DNA from 4 places in the Stappia sp. P2PMeth1 genome. Region 3 is predicted to be linked to each of the others. Evidence: predicted binding sites of a transcription regulator. Region 3 holds the regulator's gene; each other region holds the start of a gene.
What was found. The regulator LexA, encoded in region 3, represses DNA repair genes until DNA is damaged. The targets are predictions, from matches to a motif close to TGTTCNNNNTGTGTTCNG.
Positions count from the first base shown of each region.

Region 1 (2,204 bases), on a different contig from region 3:
GGTACATGGCAAACGGCCCTGCGGTCTTCGTGCGCCTGACAGCACATCTGCAGGAGCGGATTGCCTCTCTGGTGCGCGTCGTCCGGGACCTGAACCTGAACCACGTAGTCATGCCGCTGATGGCCGTGGATCATGCGTGGTCGGCCCGGTATCTCTATGCGCCGGCGGCGCATATTTTCCTGGACAGCACCTTGTGTGTTTCAGCCACCGAAGTCTGGGTGGAAAGTGCCCGGCGAGCGTGGCGCGACGAGGATCCGCCTGAACGGGTCGCCACCGGCAGACTCAAGCTGCGCGATATCATGCCGATCGATTACATGCCCGTTCGGGAAATCGAGCTGCCACCGGGCGTTTCCCGCGCCACCGTGAAACCCTACCGATTGCGTCTACAGGGATTACTCGAAGCCGATCGCGTATATGAGATGATATCGCACGCCACATACGCGATCAAACGGCAGGTTCCAGACGACAAGCTCTTGCTGGCGGACCGGATACGGTTCGGAAGAGAACGACCTTTTCGGTCGGCACGGGAAGCTCTGGCGCGCATTGAGGATGAATTGGCCGACTGGGAGACGGAGTTGGAAGCCGAGCGCTCTGCGCTGGCCCAGTCCATCCTGGGCATTGAAATCGGAGACATCGTGGCAGCGGAAAATCGCGGGCGCTTCCTACGTCTTTCCGTCACGGGAATTACCCTCTACGCGAGCGACAAAGGCGCCACCTTCATCATCAGTGGCACGCGGTTTCGTAAGGACGGCACGTTGGGTAAGCTGCAGGACACGTTGAGTCTGCATTTTGAAGGTGACAGGTGATCGGAGTGTTCGCACGGTCTGAACGCTAAGGCTCACCGCGGCGGCGAATCTCTTTGTGGGCGCGACCAGGTTGCGCGAACTGCTCGGGCTCGCACTGCGCAAATCACATTCGACCCGAAGTCGCTGCGGCCGCCCAATCAGGGATGGCAGGTCATCGACTGACGGCGGCCGGTTGATGTCCGCTTGTTAGTTCTATCCGGACTGCTTGCGGGAGCCCTTTATCCGCTCGCTTTGCCTCCAAGCGCGAGCATATCGAGCACCCGTTGACTTTCCGGCAATTTTGTTCATGTTGCGTTCTGATCCAGAGTGGCCTTTCTATTTACTCGTTTCGTCGGTAATTTAGCGGTCTTACTTGGAGGGGGCCTTGGCAGAAAACAATATCATCAGCGTTGCAGTCCACGACCTGAAGAAGGACGCGGACAAGTTCGACATTTCCTTGGGCAAATCGGATCTGCCCGTCAGTAATACGGTCCAGAGGCTGGTCGATCAGCTTCACAAGCTCTATGGCCGCCGCACGTCCAAGTCGCATGGTAAATTCTCAGAGGATGAGGACAACTTTCCCACTCCGCGCCACCTTCGTGAGTACATCGAGGCAGAGGAAAAGGATTTCGCCGTGCTTACCGAGGCGCTGATGAAAACGCTGGCGGTAAACGCGCAGACCAAGGCTGCAGCGACGGGCGGGCACGTGTTCTTCGCGCACTTCCAGCGGGACCAGCGGCATTATCTGCTGGTGGCGATCGTGAACGACACGCTCAGCGCGCAACTGACCCAGCAACATGATGTCAAGGACGTTACCCACCTGGATATCGACGGGTTCCGCTTCGCCGGACGCATCAATATTAGCGCCTGGGCAGCCAAGGAAGAGCGCTACATCGGCTTCCTGAAAGGCAAGGGGAACGTTGCAGAGTACTTCCAGGCATTTCTCGGCTGTGATGACGCGGTGCAGGATAAGGTTGATACCAGGAACCTGGTGGAGGCACTGAAATCTTTGGCCGCGAAGAAGGGTCTTGAGGCCGAAGAGAAGACTGCCTTCCTGGCTAAAGCAAAGGAGATCTGCGACCGGGCCGCCTCCAAGAAGGTCGAGCTTTCGTTCGATGCTCTCACCAATGAGCTCCATCCCGAAGACCCGGACAGCCTAAGGGAGCATCTCGCCGACCCGGACCTGATGCTCAACGACAACTTCATTCCTAACAAGGCCATGCTGAACACGCTGGTGCGCTTCAAGGGTCGTACCGACCATTGGGCCCTGGAGTTCGACCGGACGGCAATCGAGGCAGGCGAGGTGACCTACGACCACGACAATGAAACCCTCACCCTACGCAACCTACCCGAAGACCTGAGGGTGAAGCTGACCGTCGAATACGGAAATGGCTAGGGTTAGCTGGGCAGATCTTGAGG
Region 1 covers NZ_FYAW01000009.1:142,868-145,071, forward strand. The annotation lists gene P2PM1_RS03660 (hypothetical protein) at 1-806, shown strand, start outside; gene P2PM1_RS03665 (nucleoid-associated protein) at 1,171-2,181, shown strand; gene P2PM1_RS03670 (hypothetical protein) at 2,174-2,204, shown strand, end outside.
Region 1: a site for LexA is predicted at 1,088-1,105, ahead of P2PM1_RS03665 (nucleoid-associated protein). Genes of this name have one in related genera too.

Region 2 (2,204 bases), on a different contig from region 3:
GGGAACCCGTAATCACAGGTCGTGCGGACCGAGCCGTTGGGCTGGCCGCAGAAGACCGGAGGCCTCCGCTGCTGCAAGACCGTCCGCCCCGGGATCGACGAGCCGAGGGCGTTCGCGGCAGCGGTGCGCCGGCCGCAGGCCAAGCTCCTCTCTTCCCCTCAAGGGGGAGGTGTCGGCGCCGCCGGCAGAGGGGGGGAAAGCGCCAGCGGCGACACGCTGCCTCTCTCCCGCGTCCTCCCGGACGGTGCGCCAGCGCCGCGCGGGGATCGGGGAGCCCCCGCGCCAACGGTCTCACACCTGAGTGTTGCCACACACGCCCTCGGCTCGCCGGTCCCGGATCTCGCGTTGCTCGTCCGGGAAGGCGCCAGGAGAGGCCGGCCGTAAACAACGGCGGAAACGATGCGCGGGCCGATGCCTCACACAGGCTGTCGTGGTTGTGTGCGTCAAGTTCTGCGAATTGGGGCGGCCGTGAAGCTGGTCATGCGGCCTACGGAGTTCGAGCTTCTTGTTCTCTCTGAGGTCGTCCATGTTGAGGTATCGGTTGGCCTCCATCCAGTTTTCGTTGGTTTCGGCGGCGCGCGCACAAGGCGCAGATATGACGGCCGAGAAAGCGGCCGACGTGCCCGGCCGTTCCTGCGCCACTTCGGGCAAGGCAAAGTGCGTCTGGGGGCAAGGCAAAGTACGTCCGAGGGCAAGCCGCCGCCTATCCGGGCTCGGTTCAGCCTCTTCCGCTGTTCTCACCAACCGTTCCTGTCCGTGCTGCGTGGTCTCTGTGCTGCGTTGTCTCCGTCTCGCGCCGCGTCCTGGGTGCTCACTCGATACCTGCTCCCGTCTCCGATCTGCTGCCCGGCCGCAGTCCGCCCGTATCCCTGCGCGCCCTTGCGCGAAGATCCGGTCGGACACGGGCCGCTGCCGTCTGCGCCGGCTGCGACAAGCGACCCGGCGCTGACGGCAGACCAAACCGATTCTCCCGCCGCGGTGGCGCGCGGGGGCACCCGACATCCTATCGGAACACAAAAGGAACACTATCCTATAAATCAAGTTATATCAATAGCTTGATCTCTCTTGTGCAATGAGAACAAAACTGGTACAAAAGCGCAGTTTGAATCGCCGGGCGCGGCGTGAAATAAGGATGGTAGCCTCATGGCACAGAATTCACTCCGCTTGGTCGAAGGCATTCAGATGGACAAGAACAAGGCGCTCGACGCCGCCCTTTCGCAGATCGAACGCGCCTTCGGCAAGGGCTCCATCATGAAGATGGGCCAGGGACAGGTGGTCGAGGTACAGACCGTGTCGACCGGCTCGCTCGGCCTCGACATCGCGCTCGGCATCGGCGGCCTGCCGCGCGGCCGCATCGTCGAGATCTACGGGCCGGAATCGTCGGGCAAGACGACGCTGGCCCTGCACACCGTTGCCGAGGCCCAGAAGAAGGGCGGCATCTGCGCCTTCATCGATGCGGAGCATGCGCTGGATCCGATCTATGCGCGCAAGCTCGGCGTCAACATCGACGAGCTGCTGATTTCCCAGCCGGACGCGGGCGAGCAGGCGCTGGAGATCGCCGACACGCTGGTGCGCTCGGGCGCCATCGACGTGCTGGTGGTCGACTCGGTCGCGGCCTTGACACCGAAGGCCGAACTCGACGGCGAGATGGGCGACAGCCTGCCGGGCATGCAGGCGCGGCTGATGAGCCAGGCGCTGCGCAAGCTGACCGCCTCGATCTCGCGCTCCAAGTGCATGGTCATCTTCATCAACCAGATCCGCATGAAGATCGGCGTGATGTTCGGCTCGCCCGAGACGACGACCGGCGGCAATGCGCTGAAATTCTACGCCTCCGTGCGCCTCGACATTCGCCGGATCGGATCGATCAAGGACCGCGACGAGGTGGTCGGCAACCAGACCCGCGTCAAGGTGGTGAAGAACAAGCTCGCCCCGCCGTTCCGCCAGGTCGAGTTCGACATCATCTATGGCGAGGGCGTTTCGAAGATGGGCGAACTCATCGATCTCGGCGTCAAGGGCGGCATCGTCGAGAAGTCCGGCGCCTGGTTCTCCTATAACAGCCAGCGGCTCGGCCAGGGCCGCGAAAACGCCAAGCAGTTCCTGCGCGACAACCCGGCGCTGGCCGACGAGATCGAATTGGCGATCCGGCAGAATGCCGGGCTGATCGCCGAACGCATCACGGATCCCTTCTCCGAAACCGACGACGA
Region 2 covers NZ_FYAW01000027.1:34,981-37,184, reverse strand. The annotation lists gene recA (recombinase RecA) at 1,144-2,204, shown strand, end outside.
Region 2: a site for LexA is predicted at 1,008-1,025, ahead of recA (recombinase RecA). Genes of this name have one in related genera too.

Region 3 (2,204 bases):
AGGTGCCCGGCGCACGGCATGCACCCGCAGACGGGCCAACGGAGGCGGGTGGAAGGCCCGGTCCCGCGGCGCAGGGTCCGCCGGCGCTGCTGGTCTCGCTGGTGCGGGACAGCGCCGCCTTCGAGGAGGACTGCCGCAAGGTCGATATCATCGTCTCGGCGCTCAACGCCCCGCCCGGGTGCCGGGCGCGGCTGGTGATCGACGGGGCACGGCTTGCCCGGGAGGGCGCCGTCGCGCTCACTTTCGGTGCGCCGGATATCCCGGTCGCGTCCCGATCAACGCCCGCACAGGCACCGTCCGCTGCGCCGTCGCCCTCGAGCGCAGGTGGCGCTCTTGCCGTCGCGGTGCGCCCGAGCTACGGGCTTCGCCGGCCCTGGATGCCGAAATGACGCCGAAATGACGCCCAACTGCCGCCGGACTCACGCCCAACGGGCAATGCCTCATCCGAACCGGGCGCGCCGGCCCGGCGCCGAAGGGCTCTCTCAACGCGGGCCCCAGCCTCGGCCCGTTCAGCCGTGGCCCGCCCGCCCTGGGTCCGCCCTCAGTAGCGGCGGAACAGCGACACCAGCTTGCCCTGGATGCGCACCCGTCCGGGCCCGAAAATGCGGGTCTCATAGGCCGGATTGGCCGCCTCCAGCGCCACGGAGGCGCCCTTCTTGCGCAGGCGCTTCAAGGTCGCCTCCTCGTCGTCGATCAGGGCGACGACGATGTCGCCGCTGTCGGCGCTGTCGGAGCGGCGGATCACCACCGTGTCGCCGTCGAGAATGCCGGCCTCGATCATCGAATCGCCGCGCACTTCCAGCGCATAGTGATCGCCAGTGCCGAGCAGGTCGGCCGGCATGGCGATGGTGTGGCTGTGCGTCTGGATCGCCTCGATCGGCACGCCGGCGGCGATGCGGCCCATCACCGGGATCTCAACGCTGTCATTGGCCGGCATCGGCGGGGGGGGGGGGGCCTCGACCGGCGGCAGCTTGCCGCGCGAGCCCTCGATGACGGAGGGCGAGAAGCCCTGGCCGCGCGCCGAGGCAAGGCCGGGGGAGACGGATTCGGGCAGCTTGATGATCTCCAGCGCCCTGGCGCGGTTCGGCAGGCGGCGGATGAAGCCACGCTCCTCCAGCGCCGTGATCAGCCGGTGGATGCCCGACTTGGAGCGCAGGTCGAGCGCGTCCTTCATCTCATCGAAGGAGGGCGGAACGCCGGTCTCCTTCAGCCGCTCATGGATGAACAGGAGCAATTCGTGCTGCTTGCGCGTCAACATGCGCGTGGGTCCCCCCGTTCCGGTTCAGACGTCTCGGCGCAAGCGCCGCCAAATTCCAAAACCCATGACGTCCTACGTCGTGTGGTCGAGCACCTTCGGCTCGGGCCTTCGGATCATGCCGTCGGCGCGAGCGTTTCCGCCTCCGCCGCCATCGCCGCGCGCACCCCCCTTATTGGTGGCCGTGCAAGGGCATGGAGCACCACCAAGGGAGCCGCCCATCGCGACTCAAGCCCATGTACAAATCATGAACGCAGTCTAACCGTTCCCGCCTTGTTCCACAAGCGATTCCGCCCGCCAAGGCCGCGCCAGGTCGAGATGTCCTGCGTCCGGCGAGAGATGACCGGCGCGGACCTCACCCTCGATGCGGCGCAGGCGCGCAGGAAACCGTCCTCTTTTCAAGAGTTTGCGAGATCGGCTCGGGCAAGGTTCGGGCGCTGTATCGGAGGTTCTAGCCCTGCGGCAGGCGCAGAACCGGCACCGGCGTGCCGGCGGGCGCGGGGGCGGCGTGGGGCGGGCGCACCACCAGCGCGTCGGCGCGGGCGAGCGTTGCCAGCATCGAGGAATCCTGCCGTTCGAACGGCGCGACGCGCTCCGTGCCGTCGTTCTCGCGCAGGATGCGGGCCCTCAGATAGTCCTCGCGCTGGTCGTTGCCGCCGATATCGGCGGCCAGCGGCAGCAGGTCTGCGTCGCGCCGGTGCGGCGGGCGGCCGAGCAGGGCCTCGATCAGCGGCCGCAGGAAGAGAACGCCGCAGACGAGGCTGGAGACGGGATTGCCGGGCAGGCCGAGGACGCGCATGTCCTCGATCCGGCCGGCCATCAGCGGCTTGCCGGGCCGCATGGCGATGCGCCAGAAGCCGAGGTCCATGCCGGCGGCGGCGAGGACCTCCTGCACCAGGTCGTGGTCGCCGACGGAGGCACCGCCGAGGGTGACGAGAATGTCGGCCCG
Region 3 covers NZ_FYAW01000015.1:140,749-142,952, reverse strand. The annotation lists gene P2PM1_RS08075 (ComEC/Rec2 family competence protein) at 1-389, shown strand, start outside; gene lexA (transcriptional repressor LexA) at 542-1,258, opposite strand; gene glp (gephyrin-like molybdotransferase Glp) at 1,707-2,204, opposite strand, start outside.

Region 4 (2,204 bases), on a different contig from region 3:
CCATGTCGTCGGGCAGCGGATCGGTCGCCGGCATCACCGGAACACCTGCTTCCACGGCCAGATTGCGAGCCGCCACCTTGTTGCCGAGCCGGCGCATGGTCTCCGGCGAAGGACCGATGAAGACGATGCCCGCCGCCGCGCAGGCTTCCGCGAATTCGGGGCTTTCCGACAGGAACCCGTAGCCGGGATGGATCGCGTCGACGCCCGCCGCCTTCGCCACTCTCAGGATCTCGGGGATCGACAGATAGGTCTCGATCGGTCCGAGCGGCTCCGCCAGATGCGCGCCTCGGCCGATCTGATAGGCTTCGTCGGCCTTGAACCGGTGCAGCGCCAGCTTGTCCTGCTCCGCATAGACAGCCACGGTGCGCATGCCGAGTTCGGTGGCCGCGCGGAAGATGCGGATTGCGATCTCCGAACGGTTGGCGACGAGAATCTTCCGAATTGCCAAGTCAGCCCCTCCTCCTGACAAGCACCCCGCAAGGGGGCGCCGGTGCCTTAGCGTCACCGCGTTCTAGCTGTTGCACCGCAACAAGGGAAGATGGCAGGCACGAGAGGACCGATAGGCCCCGCAAATGTCTGCCGGCAAATCGTCCCGGAATGAAACGATCGGGTAAACCCGTTTCGCGAGACCCACCGAACGCCCGCGACCCCATCCTCATCATCCGCTATGCCCACTCGGGCGGGGCACAACATATCGAATGAACATATCAGGAACAACTGTCTGTCAGCGATTCGGACAGGCTTCGTTCGCGGTTTCGACAAACGTGAATTTTGCAGTTCGAATTTTATCGAGCTGGTTAACGGGATGGAAATCTGTTTCGCAGCGCCAAGAAATTCGACCGGATCCGAATCGGTCGACTCAAATCCTTGAGCAGATTCACGATTTCGCCCCGTGATCCTCTGCCTCCACAACATGTCGTAGAGAACGAAACCTGAATCCGTGCGAGTCATCGATTCGGTCCGGCTTTGTTCCGGACTCGTTCTGTTCACCCTGACGCAGGTCGGTTTTCGCGCTGCCGGAACGGACCGAAGCGGGGCGTCCCGCCCGGCGGTCGTCGTCCCTCCCCGCTTGTGGAAAACAGCAGGCGACAGCCCGCGACCGTCTGTGCTACCTGTCGAGCCAACGGGTTTGCGGTCGCCTGACGCTTCCGCCGACAAACCTATCCGGACCCCGGCGCCATCCCGTCGCGCGGTTCTATTTCGCAACGGATCGTGGCGGGCTCCGCCGTGGCACGGATCGCACAGCACAGCTCCAGCCAATGCTTCATTCCGGACAATCGAGGCCGTCTTCGGCCGGGGGCACCACAGGCCCCACATGGACAACGCTGCCGCCGGTCGCCCGCGCGCGCACCGTGACCGCCGTCCTCGGCCCCACCAACACCGGCAAGACCCATCTCGCCATCGAACGGATGATCGCCCGCGAAAGCGGAATCATCGGCCTGCCGCTGCGCCTGCTGGCGCGCGAGGTCTATGGCCGCATCGCTCAAAGGGTCGGCGAGGACAAGGTGGCTCTGGTCACCGGCGAGGAGAAGATCATCCCCGCCGGGACCCGCTACTGGGTATCGACCGTGGAAGCAATGCCGCTCGATCTTGTCGCCGACTTCGTCGCCATCGACGAGGTGCAGCTCGCAGGGGATCTCGAGCGGGGCCACGTCTTCACCGACCGCATCCTCAACATGCGCGGCACGCTGGAGACTTTGCTGCTCGGGTCGGCCACGGCGCGCCCGCTGCTGGAGCGTTTGCTGCCCGGCCTGAACGTCATCACCCGGCCGCGCATGTCGGTGCTGGCCTATTCGGGCCAGAAGAAGATCACCCGCCTGCCGCCACGCTCCGCCGCGGTCGCATTCTCCTCCTCCGAGGTCTACGCGATCGCCGAGCTGATTCGTCGCCAGCACGGCGGCGCGGCCGTGGTGCTCGGCTCGCTCAGCCCGCGCACCCGCAACGCTCAGGTGGAGCTGTTCCAGAACGGCGACGTGCAGCACCTGATCGCCACCGACGCGATCGGCATGGGCCTCAATCTCGATGTCGATCACATCGCCTTCGCCGGCATCCGCAAGTTCGACGGCTACCAGTACCGGATGCTGACACCTGCCGAGATGGGCCAGATCGGCGGCCGCGCCGGCCGTCACACCCGTGACGGCACCTTTGGCGTCACCGGCCGGGTCGATCCCTTCGACGAGGAACTGGTCGCAGCCCTCGAGAGC
Region 4 covers NZ_FYAW01000022.1:305,189-307,392, reverse strand. The annotation lists gene pyc (pyruvate carboxylase) at 1-448, opposite strand, end outside; gene P2PM1_RS16955 (helicase-related protein) at 1,260-2,204, shown strand, end outside.
Region 4: a site for LexA is predicted at 968-985, ahead of P2PM1_RS16955 (helicase-related protein). Genes of this name have one in related genera too.